Regions from separate parts of the Bradyrhizobium sp. 26S5 genome, predicted to be linked through region 2. Evidence: riboswitches for the same ligand, from Rfam matches in the RefSeq annotation. Region 2 holds a riboswitch; the other holds the start of a gene.

The links. Region 2 has a riboswitch for cobalamin ahead of V5279_RS42640 (TonB-dependent receptor). Riboswitches for the same ligand answer to the same signal wherever they lie in the genome.
Region 1: it holds a riboswitch for cobalamin, as region 2 does, so the genes downstream of both, V5279_RS40565 (TonB-dependent siderophore receptor) here and V5279_RS42640 (TonB-dependent receptor) in region 2, are expected to answer to the same signal.

Annotation. Positions count from the first base shown of each region.
Region 1 covers NZ_CP145948.1:8,570,255-8,577,581, reverse strand. The annotation lists gene V5279_RS40575 (amidohydrolase family protein) at 1-1,381, shown strand, start outside; gene V5279_RS40570 (GTP-binding protein) at 1,383-2,312, shown strand; cobalamin riboswitch at 2,557-2,752, shown strand; gene V5279_RS40565 (TonB-dependent siderophore receptor) at 2,859-5,138, shown strand; gene V5279_RS40560 (PepSY domain-containing protein) at 5,141-6,646, shown strand; gene V5279_RS40555 (tetratricopeptide repeat protein) at 6,639-7,112, opposite strand; gene gspD (type II secretion system secretin GspD) at 7,189-7,327, opposite strand, start outside.
Region 2 covers NZ_CP145948.1:9,006,870-9,014,196, forward strand. The annotation lists gene V5279_RS42620 (MBL fold metallo-hydrolase) at 1-648, shown strand, start outside; gene V5279_RS42625 (ABC transporter substrate-binding protein) at 839-1,642, opposite strand; partial or broken gene V5279_RS42630 (ABC transporter ATP-binding protein) at 1,927-2,699, opposite strand; gene V5279_RS42635 (iron ABC transporter permease) at 2,696-3,739, opposite strand; cobalamin riboswitch at 3,852-4,049, shown strand; gene V5279_RS42640 (TonB-dependent receptor) at 4,159-6,429, shown strand; gene V5279_RS42645 (hypothetical protein) at 6,543-6,716, shown strand; gene V5279_RS42650 (hypothetical protein) at 6,915-7,327, opposite strand, start outside.

The sequences.
Region 1 (7,327 bases), 440 kb from region 2:
CCTCGGCGGCGCCGAGCGGCAGATCGACGCGACTGGCCTCGTGGTGGCGCCCGGCTTCATCGATCTGCACGCCCACGGCCAGACCATTCCGGCCGATCGCATGCAGGCCTTCGACGGCGTGACGACGTCGCTCGACCTCGAGGCCGGCGTGCTGCCGGTTGCGTCCTGGTACAAGCGCCAGGCCGAGAAGGGCCGGGTGCTGAACTACGGCGCGGCCGCCAATTGGGCCTTCGCGCGGATCGGCGCGATGACCGGCTCGAATTCGGAGAGCTCGCTGGAATCGTTCGGCGCAGCGATGCGCGATCGCCGCTGGATCGAGAACGTGGCGACTGAGGGCGAGGTCGGCGGCATCCTCGAGCGTCTTGCCAACGGACTGAACGAGGGCGGCATCGGCATTGGCATTCTCAACGCCTATGCGCCGGGCGCCGGCGTGCAGGAATTGACCGCGGTGTGCCAACTGGCGGCGGCGCATGCGGTGCCGACCTTCACCCACGTCGCCTACATGTCCCGCATCGATCCCGAGAGTGCGGCCGAAGCCTATATCCGCCTGATCGGCTATGCCGGCGCCACCGGCGCGCATATGCACATCTGTCACTTCAACTCGTCGAGCAAGACGGATATCGAACGCTGTGTAGCGCTGATCGCAAAAGCGCAGGCGCAGGGCCTGCCGATAACGGTGGAGGCCTATCCCTACGGCACCGGTTCGACCGTGCTGGCGGCGACCTTCTTCAGCGATCCCAAATTCGAGGAGCGCAACGGCCTCGGCTACGATTCGGTGCAGCGCGTGACCGACGGTCACCGCTTCGGCAGCCGCGAGGAGCTGCTGGCGGCGCAGGCCGAAGAACCCTCCACGCTGGTGCTGTGGCATGTGCTCGATATCGAGAACAATCAGCATCATCGCGACCTGCTCGACATGGCGGTGCTGTATCCGGGCGGCGCGATCGCGTCCGATGCGATGCCGTGGACGCTGTCGGACGGCCGCCCCTACACCGGCGACGGCTGGCCGCTGCCCGATGATGCCACCTCGCATCCGCGTTCGGCCGGCTGCTTCACCCGTTTCATCCGCGAATGGGTGCGCGAGCGCAAGAAAGTGTCGCTGCTCGAGGGCATCCGCAAATGCGCGCTGATCCCGGCGGAAATCCTGTCCGCAAGCACGCCGGCGATGCGCGCCAAGGGCAGGTTGCAGGTCGGCGCCGACGCCGATGTCGTGGTGTTCGACTTCGAGACCTTGAGCGATCGCGCGACCTTCTCCGCGATGAACCGCCCGGCGGAGGGCGTGCGGCACCTCGTGGTCAGCGGTCAGCCGCTGATCAACGACGGCGTGCTCGATGTCGCGGCGCGGCCGGGCCGGCCGGTGCGCCGGCCGGTCGCCGGAGGCTGATATGCCGGTCCCGATCCTGCTGGTCGCGGGTTTTCTCGGGGCGGGCAAGACCACGGTCGTGAACCATCTGCTGGCGCATGCGCAAGGGCGGCGCATCGCGGCGGTCGTGAACGACTTCGGCGCGATCAACATCGACGCGGAGCTGATCGCGGGCGCCAGCGATGGCGTGGTCAGCCTGAGCAATGGCTGCATCTGTTGCACGCTGGAGGGCGATCTGCTGCGCACGCTCGCAACCTTGCTGCGGCGTGATCCGCGTCCCGAGTTCATCGTGATCGAGACCAGCGGGATCGCCGATCCCTCCGACATCGTGCGCAACCTGATGGATCCCGTGGTCTGGAAGGAGGCGCCGCTGGAGACCGTGCTGTGCGTGGTCGACGCGACGCAGCCCGTGACGATGCTGGACGATGCGCTGCTGCGGTCGCAGCTGCGGGCGGCCGATGTGGTGGCGCTGAGCAAGGTCGATCTGGCTGATGCCACCGCGCGCGCCGCGATCCGCGACGCCGTACGCGCGGTGCGGCCGGCGGCGGTTGTCGTCGATGCGCTGCATGGCGAGGTGCCCACCGAACTACTGTTTCCGGCCGATCTCGATCATTTGCCGGCGCCGCGTGAGACCATGCCGCGACGGCCGGTGTCCGACCGGTTCGAAACGCTGAGCTGGACGTCGGAGCGGCCGGTGCGGTTGCCGCGCTTGCAGCAGGCGATCGGCAGGCTGGCGCCGAAGCTCGCGCGATCGAAGGGATTGTTCGAGACGGTGGAGCAGCCGGGGCGGCTGACTGTGTTTCAACTCGCCGGCGGACGCGCAACTTTGGCTGCGGGCGGCGTGCCGTCGGCTGGCGTGCCGCGCACGCGAATCGTGTTCATCGCCGAGATCGGCGTGCTGTCGCGCGCGGAGATCGATGAGATCATGGCAGGCTGCGTCGAAGCTACCTGAGTTTTCCGTCACCCCCGCGCAAAGGCTTTGCCTTTGTCGCTGGAGGAGCGCGTAGCGCGTCTCGAAGGGTGCACGGCCACCAGCCGGGCCGTCGATCCTTCGAGACGCCGCTTCGCGGCTCCTCAGGATGACGGGTTAAGGAGGTCTCCGCGTCAGCGATACAGGCCGTGTGTCATCGCCGCAGCACCGTCCCGCAAAGCACGTGCGCGACAATCGCGCCGAATTGACAGCCCATCCCGCACCACCTATCGTTTCCGCCGACGGTTCCCTTCGGGGATCAAAAGGGAATGCGGTGCGAGGGTAACCCCAATGCCGCAGCTGTCCCCGCAACTGTAAACGGCGAGCCTTTCGTCAATTTGCCACTGGGCCATTCGGTCCGGGAAGGCGTCGACAGGCGACGACCCGTGAGCCAGGAGACCTGCCGTCAGTCGTGGTCACACGCGAGCACATCGGGCGGGGGCGTCCTGGTGGGATCGGAGCACTGCCTTTTGGGCAATGCGCCAGTCCGCGTTCGCGGTGACGTGCCACGTTACCGCGAGTCCTTTCATGTCTCCGTCTTCTCCCGTTGCGCGCCGCTGGCGCCTCGGCCTCGTTTGCTCCCTGTCATCGCTGCTGCTGCCGGCTGAAGGTGGAGCACAAACACCGCCACCAACCAGGCTCGCTCCGATCGAGGTCTCGCCCTCGGCATCCGAAACGCCCAAGCCCGCGGCGCGAAGCAGCAACTCGGCGTCGTCGTCGCGGCCACGCTCCAGACCCGCACCGGCCGCGGCAATCGGCAACACGCCGCGCGCCGCAGCGTCGGGCGCTTCGGGGTCGGCATCGCCCACGCTCAACGCCACCACGCCGGGTAGCACCGGCAGCCGTCTGAATCTAACGCCGCTGCAGACGCCGGCAAGCGTCGAGATCATCACGTCGCAGACCATCGCCGAACGCGGCCAGCATAATGTCACAGATGCCGTCACCCAGGACGCGGCCGGGTTCATCGCAACGCCGGCTCCCGGCAATGGCGGCCTATCGTTCAGTACCCGCGGCTTCGCCGGCAGCAATTCGGTGATGACGCTGTATGACGGCACGCGCTTCTACATCGGCTCGGGAACCCTGACGTTCCCGTACGATACCTGGTCGGCGCAACGTATCGAGGTGCTGCGCGGCCCCGCCTCGGTGCTGTACGGCGAAGGCGCAATCGGCGGCGTCATCAACGTGATTCCGAAAAAGCCGCTGGGCACGCCCTACAACGAAGCCGAGGTCTCGCTCGACAGCAACATGACGCGGCGGCTCTCGGTCGACAGCACCGGTCCGATTAATCCCAATGTATCCTACCGCATCAATGCCACCGGCAACATGTCGGACGGCTGGGTCGATCGCGACAAGACCTCGAACGCGGTGGTCTCCGCCGCGGTGCGGGTGCAGGCGTCGGAAAATCTCGCCTTCACTCTCTCGGAAGATTATGGCGACCGCAGCCCGTCGCGCTATTTCGGCACGCCGCTGATCAACGGCGTGATCCAGGATGCGCTGCGCTTCAAGAACTACAACGCGCTGGACAGCACGATCCGCTATCAGGACAGCTGGACCCAGTTCAAGACCGAGTGGGACGTCGCCGACGGCATCAAGATCAACAACACGCTCTATTATCTGACCAGCGAGCGGCACTGGCGCGACATCGAGAGCTACACCTGGAATCCGAAGACCAGCTTGATCGATCGCGGCAACTATATCGAGATCTTCCACGACCAGAAGCAGGCCGGCAACCGGATGGACGCGACCTTTAGCGGCCACATCTTCGGCCTCGAGAACCGCTTCGTTGCGGGATTCGACGTTAACCACATCGACTTCACCCACACCAATAACTCGCCGTTTGGCGGCGCGTCGTCGGTCAACCCCTACGTCTTCGATCCCGGATCGTTCTTCGCGACGACCACTGCGACATCGCCCGGCTTCAATGCGATCGTCAATCAATACGCGCTGTTTGCGGAGGATCGTCTGTCGCTGACCGATCAATTGTCGCTCGTCACCGGCGTCAGGTACGATCGCCCCGAGGTCGACCGCACCGACTATCGGACGTCGTCGAACAGTTTCGACGTCGCGCTCTCGGGCACCAGCTGGCGCACCGGGGTGGTCTATGAACCGATCAAGAACCTCGCGTTCTATGGTCAGTATGCGGTCGGCGTCGATCCGGTTGGCAATCTCATCTCGCTGTCGGCCACGCAAAAGACCTTCCAGCTCGCCACCGGCAAGCAGACCGAGATCGGGGTCAAGCAGTCGTTCCTGGGCGGACGCGGCGAGTGGACGCTGGCGGGCTATCAGATCGTCAAGAACAATTTGCTCGTTGCCGATCCGAACAACCCCGCAGGCCTCGCATTGCAGGTCGGCCAGCAATCATCGCGCGGCGTCGAGGCATCGGTCGGACTGGCGTTGGACTATGGCTGGCGTATCGACGCCAATGTCGCGCTGCTGCAGGCGAAGTACGACAACAACAGCCAGCTGGTGAGCGGAAAGCTTGTCAGCTATGCCGGCAACGTTCCGATCAACGTACCGCAGCAGGTGTCGAACGTCTGGTTGACCTGGGACTTCGCATCCAACTGGTCGGTCTATGGCGGCGTCCAGATCGTCGGCCAGATGTACTCCGACCTTGCCAACACCCAGTTGCGGCCGGGCTACAATGTGGTCAATGGCGGTGTCAGGTGGAAGCCGGATGAGCGCACCACGGTCGCGTTCCGCGTCTACAATCTGTTCGACAAGGTCTACGCGGTGACGTCGCCCTATGCCGGGCAGTGGCTGCTGGGCATGCCGCGCACCGCGGAACTCTCCGTCAACGTGAAGTTCTGACGATGCGCAACGCTCTGGTCCGGCGAGGACGGCGATGGCTCTATGTCGTCCATCGCTGGATCGGCATCGCGACCTGCCTCTTGTTCGCGATGTGGTTCATCTCAGGCCTCGTCATGATGTACGTGGCCTTTCCGCGCCTCACCGACAGCGAGCGCCTGGCCGCGCTCCCAGTCATTTCGTGGGGCAAGGTGCAGATCGCGCCTGACCGCGCGATGGCGATCGCGGGCATGGAGCATTATCCGCGCGATCTGCGGCTGTCGATGATGGCCGATGTTCCGGTCTATCGCGTCGCCGGCTGGAAGGGAGCCGCCGTCACCATTTCGGCGATCGACGGCAGCGTCATCGAACGGATCGCACCGGACCAGGCGCTGGCCATCGCTGGTCATCACCCGAAAGCGGTGCGTCCGCAGTTGCTCGACACGGTGACGCGCGATCAATGGTCGGTCACTGCGCGTTTCGACCCGTTGCGGCCGCTCTATATGGTCGGCCTCGGCGACGCTGCCGGGACCGAGCTCTACGTCTCCGCGCGCAGCGGCGAGATCGCGCTCGACACCACGCGGCGGGAGCGGGTCTGGAACTGGCTCGGCTCGATCCCGCACTGGATCTATCCGACCGTGCTGCGCAAGGACGGCCCGTTGTGGCGAGACGTGGTGCTGTGGATCTCGGGCGTGTGCCTCGTGGTCGCGGTCACCGGCTTCTGGATCGGCATTCTACGGCTTCGATTGATGCGTCGCTACGCAAGCGGCGCCATCTCGCCGTACCGCGGCTGGATGGCCTGGCATCATATCGCCGGGCTGATCGGCGGCATCTGCGTTTTCACCTGGATGTTCAGCGGCTGGCTGTCGCTCAATCCCGGCGGCGTGTTCTCCGGCCGCGGCGTCAGCAGGGAGATCGCGGTCGGCTATGGCGGCCATGACGCGCCCGAGATTGTCGCCGGCTTCCAGTCGACGCCATCGATATCAGCCGTGGAGGCACGCTTCGTCTGGATTAGCGGAAGGAGACTGATGATGCTCGATGACAGCGATGGCCGTCGCAGCCTCGCCGATCCCGCCACCGGCGCGCCCGCGTCTCTCTCGCGTGACGAGATCATGGCAGCCGCCCGGCGCGCGGTGCCCGGAGCTGCCATGATATCGGCCCAACAGCTCGATGAACCCGACGCCTATTGGTACACGCTGCACAACGCGCGCGAGCTTCCCGTGCTGCGGATCGGCTTTGATGATCCCGCGCAAACCTGGCTGCACATCTCTCCGATCACTGGTGAAATTCTCGACCGCAGCGACGACAGCCGCCGCTCCTATCGCTGGCTGTTCAACGCGCTGCACAGCCTGGATTTCCCAGTGCTACTGCGCTTCTGGCCGGCGCGCGATGTCGTGGTGTGGCTGCTGTCAGCGGCCGGCACGATCGTCTCGATCAGCGGCATCGTGATCGGCTGGCGCCGGCTGCGCCGCCGGCCGCTGCGAAGGAGACACCTGTCTCCCAGCTTGGCGCCCGCGCGGAAAACTACTTGACCGTCAGGTGCACGTCCGGCGCCGGCGGGCCAGGGATCCATCCCAATGCAAAGCGCTGGCCGGCGATGATCTCGTTGCGCGAGAGTTTTGATGCGACCGCATCGCGGAACCGGAGATAGGCTTCGCGCTGCCGCCCGCTGGCGCGGGCGGCCGCCAGATTGAGCCATTTGTAGGCCAGCACGTAATCGTTCGGAACGCCGTGGCCCTTGTCGTACATCAGGCCAAGCATGGCTTGCGCGAACGGGTCGCCCTGCACGGCGCCGCGATAGTAGAGATCGGCGGCGGCGTCATAGGCCTGCGGCACGCCAAAACCGTGCTCATACATGAAACCGAGCAGGCCGAGGGCGCGGGCATTGCCGCGCTCGGCGGCCGGCGCGAGCTCCCGAGACGCCCTGACATAGTCGCCGCGATGGAAGGCGGCCGTTCCGCGCGCCACGCTGTCGGCGCTCGCGACGGATGCGGTCATCGCCCAAAGCGCGACCGCAAGCGTAGCGCAGAGGCCGGTTCGCAGCGCGCGCATGCGGAGCATCCTGTTGCCCGGCTCAGTGGAAGCTGGTGGTGATCGGCGCATTGGTCGATGTCGTGGCGATGCTGCCGCGCAGTTTCGATCGAAGCTCCTCGGCGACGACCTGGGCGTCGGTACCGTTGCGGATGATCTGCGGGCGGATGAAGATGATCAGC
Region 2 (7,327 bases):
CTCTTGATCCGCGGCACCGGCCGCACCGATTTCCAGAACGGCAGCGCGCGGGCGCAGTACGATTCGATCTTCAATCGCCTCTTGAGGCTGCCCGAAGAGACGATGGTATTCCCCGCGCATGACTACAAGGGCGACACCGTCTCCACGATCGGCGAGGAGAAGCGCTACAATCCGCGGCTGCAGGTCAAATCGATCGACGACTATGTCGAGCTGATGAACAACCTCAATCTGCCGAACCCGAAGCTGATGGATGTCGTGCTGCCCGCCAACATGCATGTCGGCCTGCACCAGGACGAGCTCGCCAAGGAAGGCCTCTCCCTCAGCGCCCGAGACGCCATCGCGAGCCTCGGCCGGCCCGATATCCTGCTGGTCGATTTGCGCGAGAGCGGCGAACGGGCCAAGCACGGCACGCTCGCGGGCGCACTGCACGCGCCCTATCCCGGGATTTGCGCCACCTTGCAGCCCGGCGGCATGCTGCGCGAAGTCGCCGCCGCGACCGGCCGCCGCGTCGTGTTCTTCTGCGCCTTCGGCGAACGCTCGGCGATGGCGGTGGCCGCCGCGAAGAAGGCGGGACTGGCGAACACCGCGCATATCGAGGGCGGCATGGACGCCTGGAAGAAGGCCGGCGGGCCGGTGGTGCTGGGGTAATTCCCTAGGCTCTTCGTTAACGCGCGCGAAATTATCGACCGTCACCCTGAGGTGCGAGCCTTGCGGTGCACTTGCACCGCTGGGCGAGCCTCGAAGGGTCGACGGCCACACTGTGTCCGCGCGCATTTGGCGATATCGGGGCCGTGCATCCTTCGAGGCTCGCAAGAGCTCGCACCTCAGGACGACGGGGTTAATTAGAGCGCTCGGCGCTTACCCGCTGCAGCTCCGCCGTCAACCGATCCAGCGCATCCGCCAGCATCACGCCGCCGCAGACGGTGAGCCGCTCCGGCAGCACGATGCGCTTGCTCTCCGGATAGAACCGCTCCAGCGCCGGGTGCAGCAGGAAGGCGCGGCCGTCATCCTCGGCGCGATCGCCCGCCTCCGCCACCAGGATGAAATCCGGCCGCAGTTTCACGATTGCTTCCAGCGAGGCAAATCCGCCGGCGTTGAAGCCGAGCTCGCCGGCCGCGTTGGAAAGACCCGTTGCCGCCAGCAGCGAGCTGACCAGGCTGCTCTCACCCGACACAAAGCCGCGCCGCTCCAGCGGCAGCACGCGATAATGATGACCGTCAGCCACGGCCCGCGCCCGCGCGATCGCCGCGTCGAGCCGCGCGATCCCGGCCTCTGCGCGATCCGGATGCTGCAGCACATCGCCCATCGCGCGGATCTGCTCCCTCACCTCGTCGAGCGTGCGCGGCACCGTGAACTCGACGAGATGCAGCCCCTTCGCCTTCAACAGATCGCGCGTCGCCCGCTTGTCGAACAGGCTGACGACGACAAGGTCGGGCTTGAGCAGCAGCACATCCTCGGCCTCGCCGGACAGCCGCGGATAGTTTCGCGCCTGTTCGGCGGCCCAGGATTGCCAGGCATCGCGGGAGAAACGGCTGAGCCCGAGGATCTGGTCGTGATCAGCCAGCGACAGCACGAGCTGGTCACTGCAGACATTCATCGAGACGATGCGCGGCCCGGCGGCGGACGCGGTACTGGCGGACATGAGCCCAGCAAGAACGGAGAGCGTCAGCAAAAAGCAGAGCCGAGCGTGATGGCTGACACGCAAAAGGTGCGCCCCCTCTCCCGCTTGCGGGGGAGGGTTGGGGTGGGGGTAGCGCCGCAATGAACACTCTTCGAGTGGAGAAAGCCCCCGCCCGCATCGCATCTTTCGATGCGACACAGCCGAAGCCTCGCTTCGGCGTTTCTTAAGAACGGCCGCCGAAGGCGGCCTATGCTCCCCCGCAAGCGGGAGAGGTGCAGCGCGTCCGCGGCGGTACCGCATGCGCATCACACGTCCGCCCACGGCACGATGACGGCCTCGCGCTGAAATTCAGCGCGGTAGGCGCTGACCGGAACACGCTGGCGAGGACCGCTTCCGACAGCGCCTCATCCGGCGGGCCTTGCGCCGCCAGCCGGCCCTCCGACAGCACCAGCACGTGATCGGCAAAGCGCGCCGCGAGCCCGAGATCGTGTGTCACCACGATGACCAAGACGCCGGTGTCGGCGACGTTGCGCAGCTTCTGCATCACGTCGATCTGGTGGCGCGGATCGAGCGACGCGGTCGGCTCGTCGGCGAGGATCACCGGCGCCTCGACCGCGAGCACCCGCGCCAGCGCGACGCGGCTGCGCTCACCGCCGGACAGCTCGGTGACGCGGCGGTCGCTGAATTCAGTGACGTCGACCGCCTGCATCGCCCGCAGCACGGCCTCCATGTCCTTCGGCGATAGCCGCGCCGGATCGGTCGCGCCATGCGGATAGCGGCCGAGCGCAACGATATCGCGCGCCGGCAGCGGCCAATGCACCATGTGCCCCTGCGGCAGATAGGCGAAGCGCTTCGCGCGCTCGCGTAGCGGCAGTGACGCCAATGCGTCGCCGCCAATCCGGATCTCGCCGTCGGACGGAATCAATCCGGCGAGCGCGCGCAGCAGTGTGGTCTTGCCGGCGCCGTTCGGGCCGACCAGCGCGACCAAATGGCCCGATGCCAGCGACAGCGAGACATCGTGCAGCACCTTTCGGCTGCCGAGCGAAGCATCGAGCGCGATGGCGGACAGCAGCGTCATGCCACGCCTCCGCCGAGCGCGCGGCGTTCGCGCATGATCAGATAGAGGAAGAACGGCACGCCGATGATCGAGGTCAGCACGCCGACCTTGATGTCCGAGGTCGAGGGGATGATGCGCACCGCGATATCGGCCGCGAGCAGCAGCGCCGCGCCGGTGAGCGCGCTCGGCACCAGCAGCCGCGCCGGATCGTGACCGATCAGGGGACGCATCAGATGCGGCGCGACGAGCCCGATGAAGCCGATCGTGCCGGTGACCGCGACCGCGCCGCCGACGCCGAGCGCAACGCCCGCGATCACGAAGAGCCGCAGCCGCCCGACATCGACGCCGAGGCTCTGCGCGGCCTCCTCGCCAAGCGTCAGCGCACGGAACGCGTTCGCCTGGCTGAGCAGGATCGCGGCACCCGCGATGATGAAGGGCAGCGCCAGCGCCACATGCTGAAAGCTGCGGTCCTCCAGCGAGCCGAGCAGCCAGAACGCGATCTCCAGCACCACGAAGGGATTGCTGGAAAGATTCATCACCAGCGCGGTCGCAGCACCGGCGAAGCTCGAGATCGCAAGCCCCGCGAGGATCAGGATCAACAGCCCGGCATTGCGGCCGGCGATCGCGAGCAGCGCGAACACCGAGCCGAACGCGGCGATGATCGCCACCACCGGCAACGCGTAGGAGCGCACGTCGGCCAGGCCGAGCGCGATCACCAGCACCGCGCCGAACGCCGCCGATTGCGGCGCACCGAACAGCGACGGCGAGGCCAGCGGATTGCGCAGCAGGCCCTGCAGCGCCGCGCCTGACAGCCCAAGAATGCCGCCGATTGCGAACGCGAGAATGGTGCGCGGCAAACGGATTTCGCGCACGATCACCTGCGCCACATCGCTGCCGCCGCCGAACAGCGCCTCGATCACCGCGAGCGGCGACAGCCGCACCGGCCCGATGCCGAGCGAGATCACGCACAGCAGCACCACAAGCGCGAGCAGCGCCGCGGTGGCGCCCCATCGGCGCCGCGCCGCGACCTCGGCCGCCAAGGCAAAATCCTGCACGCTCATCGGATCCATGCTCTTACAGCGATCGCCGTGGCAGACAAGCGACACTCGACAAAAACCGTGGCCGTCTGACCGCCGCCCGACTTCCGCCGGATTGACTTTGCTGCCCGGCCGAACCCTAGATGAACATGACGGTTCTTTCATGAGATGAAAAGGGAATGCGGTGCGGGGAAACTTCCCCAAGGCCGCGGCTGCCCCCGCAACTGTATGCGGTGAATCCTTCGTCACAGGCCACTGGGAATCTCGGTCCTGGGAAGGCGACGAAGGGTAACGACCCGCGAGCCAGGAGACCTGCCGTCAGCCGTGGTCACACGCGAAGATGCCGGTCGGGGAGTACAGGCATGAGCTTCACCTGAGGCTGTTAGCACGATGGTGAGACTGGTTCGCGGTGACGTGCCACTGACGTTACCGAGGTCTCGCTTATGTCGTCCTACCCATTCCACCATTGGCGGCGCCGCGCGCTTCTGCTCGCGACGACGATGCTCGCGCCGGCAGTCTTCACCGCCGCCGCGCGGGCGCAGCAGGCGCCTGCTCCCGATCAACTACCGGCCATCGAAGTCACCAAGCCGGGCGAACAGAACGTCACGCGCGCCAAGCCGGCTGCGGACGAAGCGCCGGCACCGCGCCGTCCGGCGCCGGGCACCGCAGAGAGCACCAATGTAGGCGGCGGAAGCGGATCGGGCACCACAGGGACAGGCACGGCCACCGGAACGGGCGGCACCAGCGGCGGTCGCCAGTTCGCCGGCATTGTCGGATCGTCCTCGGCCGTGATCACCGCCGACGACATCGCGCATTCGCCGGTGCAGTCGCTGCCTGAAATCCTCGCGCAGGTGCCGGGCGTGCAGCTGCAAACGCTCTATGGCGGGCCGAACGGCGCCAAGACCTCGGTCGACCTGCGCGGCTTCGGCGCATTCGCCACCGACAACACGCTGTTCCTGCTCAATGGCCGCCGGCTCAACGACGTCGACAAGGCCGGCTTCGACCTCACCACGATCCCGCTCGATTCGATCGCGCGCATCGAGATCACGCGCGGCAACAGCGGCGCCGTGCTCTACGGCGACAACGCGGTGGGCGGCGTTGTCAACATCATCACCAAGACCGGTGTCGGCGGTCCGCCGACGGCAATGCGAGCCGAGGCCGGATACGGCTCGTTCAACACCCGCATGGCCGCCGTCTCCGCGGCGCTCAATGCGGGACCGTGGTCCACCTCGTTCTACGGCAACGGCATCAAGTCCGACGGCTACCGCGTCAACAACGCGCTCGACCAGCGCAACGCCGTCGGCAGTATCAACTACACCACGCCCGATCTCACCGCTTTCCTCACCGTCACGGGCAGCGACCAGAAGCTCGGTCTGCCCGGCGGGCGGCTGGTCGATCCCTCGATCGGGGTGAACGAGCTGCAAACCGACCGCAGGGGCAGCAGCACGCCGTTCGACTATGCCAACCAGCAGACCGCCAGCGTCACCGCCGGCTTCACCAAAACGCTGATCAACGGCGTCGACCTGATCGTCGACGGCGGCTGGCGGCAGCGCGATACCCAAAGCGGCTTCTTCGGCACGGTACCGACCATCAGCTTCGCCTCGACCTACAACGATGCCGCGCTGGAGACCTGGTCGCTGACGCCGCGGCTCAGCGTCAAGAACGTGATGCTGGGGATGCCGTCGACGATCCTCACCGGCATCGACTATTACGATTCGACGTTCCGTCAGGCACGCGGCGCGTTCCAGGGCGTCGACCCCTTCCACATCTACAATATCGAGCAGCAGAGCGTGGCCGGCTACTGGCAGCACACGCTCGGATTGCTGCCGACCACTGACTTCGCCTATGGCGCACGCGTCCAGAATACCAGCGTCTCGGCGCGCGATCGCTACGACCCGAATGCGCCGTTCGCGTTCGACACGCAAGCGTCGCCGCTCGACAGCAACGAGACGCAATATGCGCTGCATGTCGGCGTCGAGCATCGCTTCACCGACACATTCTCGGTGTTCGGCCGCGCCGCACGCGCATTCCGCACGCCCGATGTCGACGAACGCGTCGCCTCGGGTCCGTCATTCGACCCGCTAACCTTCCTGCCCATCGCGCAGAATTTTGCGCTCAAGACCCAGACGTCGCAGGACGTCGAGGGCGGCTTCCGGGTCAGGACCAACCGCTTCCAGGTCCAGACCAGCGTTTATCTGATGGATCTCGAGAACGAGATCCATTTCAACCCGGTGCTGTTCTACAACGTCGATCTCGACCCCACCCGCCGCTACGGAAGCGAGACCAGCGCCTCGCTCAAGGTCACCGACAGCGTGACCCTGCGCGGCGGCATGGCGATCACCCGCGCGGTCTTCCGCGAAGGCATCTGGGCCGGCAATGACGTGCCGCTGGTGTCGCGCTACACCGGCAGTCTCGGCGTGACCTGGAATATCTGGCAGAACTATCTGGTGTTCGACGCCACCGCGCGCGCCTGGAGCTCGCGCATCATGGACAACGACCAGGCCAACACCCAGACCCGGATTCCCGCTAACGCCACCGCCGACATCAAGCTGAGCGGGCAAGTCGATCGCTTCTTCTGGTCGCTCAGCGTCAACAACCTGTTCAACGCGCTCTATTACGACTACGCCATCGCGAGCTCATTCACGGATGGCCGCTTCTCGGCCTATCCGCTCCCCGGCCGCACCTACATGGTGAAGGCTGGCGCGACGTTTTAGAGCGTGATCGGGCGCGGCGGGTGTGATCCCGCCGCGCCGTCTCGCTCCATTACAAGCGCCAGCAAACTGGGGTAGAATTCCGGCAGCTGATTTAACCCGCGCAGGGGAAACGCATGGGCAAGGCCGGAAAGACGAGCAAGGGCGCCGACAAGCCCAGCAAGAAGTCCGACGAAAAGTCGAAGGCGCCTCCGCTACCCGCCGCGCCGCCGGACGACGAGTATGACGAGGATGGCGACATCGCCACGCCGAAGATCGACCGCTATGGCAATGACGACGAGCCGTTGTGAGAGATGAACGATATCCATCCCTGCGTCGTCCCGGCGAAAGCCGGGACCCATAACCACAGGGCCGAGTTGTTGAAGCGCGCTGTGGCCCAGCGCGTCGCAACAATCATCATTGGTGGTTATGGGTCCCGGGTCGCGCTTCCGCCTTCGCTCGTTGAGCTACGGCGGACAAGTCGCTTGCCCGGGACGACGAGAATGGGGTCAGCAAAACTCCGCACTCTCGATCTTCTTGATGCTGCCGCGATCGAGCAGATGCGCGCCAAAGCCGCCGCGCGCCAGCGATGATGCGATCTGCGGCGATGCCAGCAGCAGCGCCGTGGTCATCGCCAGCGGCGCGGCGCTGAGCCAATCGAGCCGCACCGGCGTCAACTCTTCCGTACTGCCGCGATAGAGACCGTCACCCGCGGCGATGCGGCCGCATTCCCTGATCAGCTCGCGCCTTGTGCCGTCGCGCGACGCGCTGCCGAGCAGCGCCTGCATCGCCAGATGCGTCCGCACGCCGGCGCGGCCGTCCGCCAGCGGAGCCGGCGTCTCGTCAAGCGAGACGCGCAGCAGCAGGTCGACCAGATCGGTGCCGGACCGGTATGCGTTCATGGGCTCAACCAGCCGCGGGT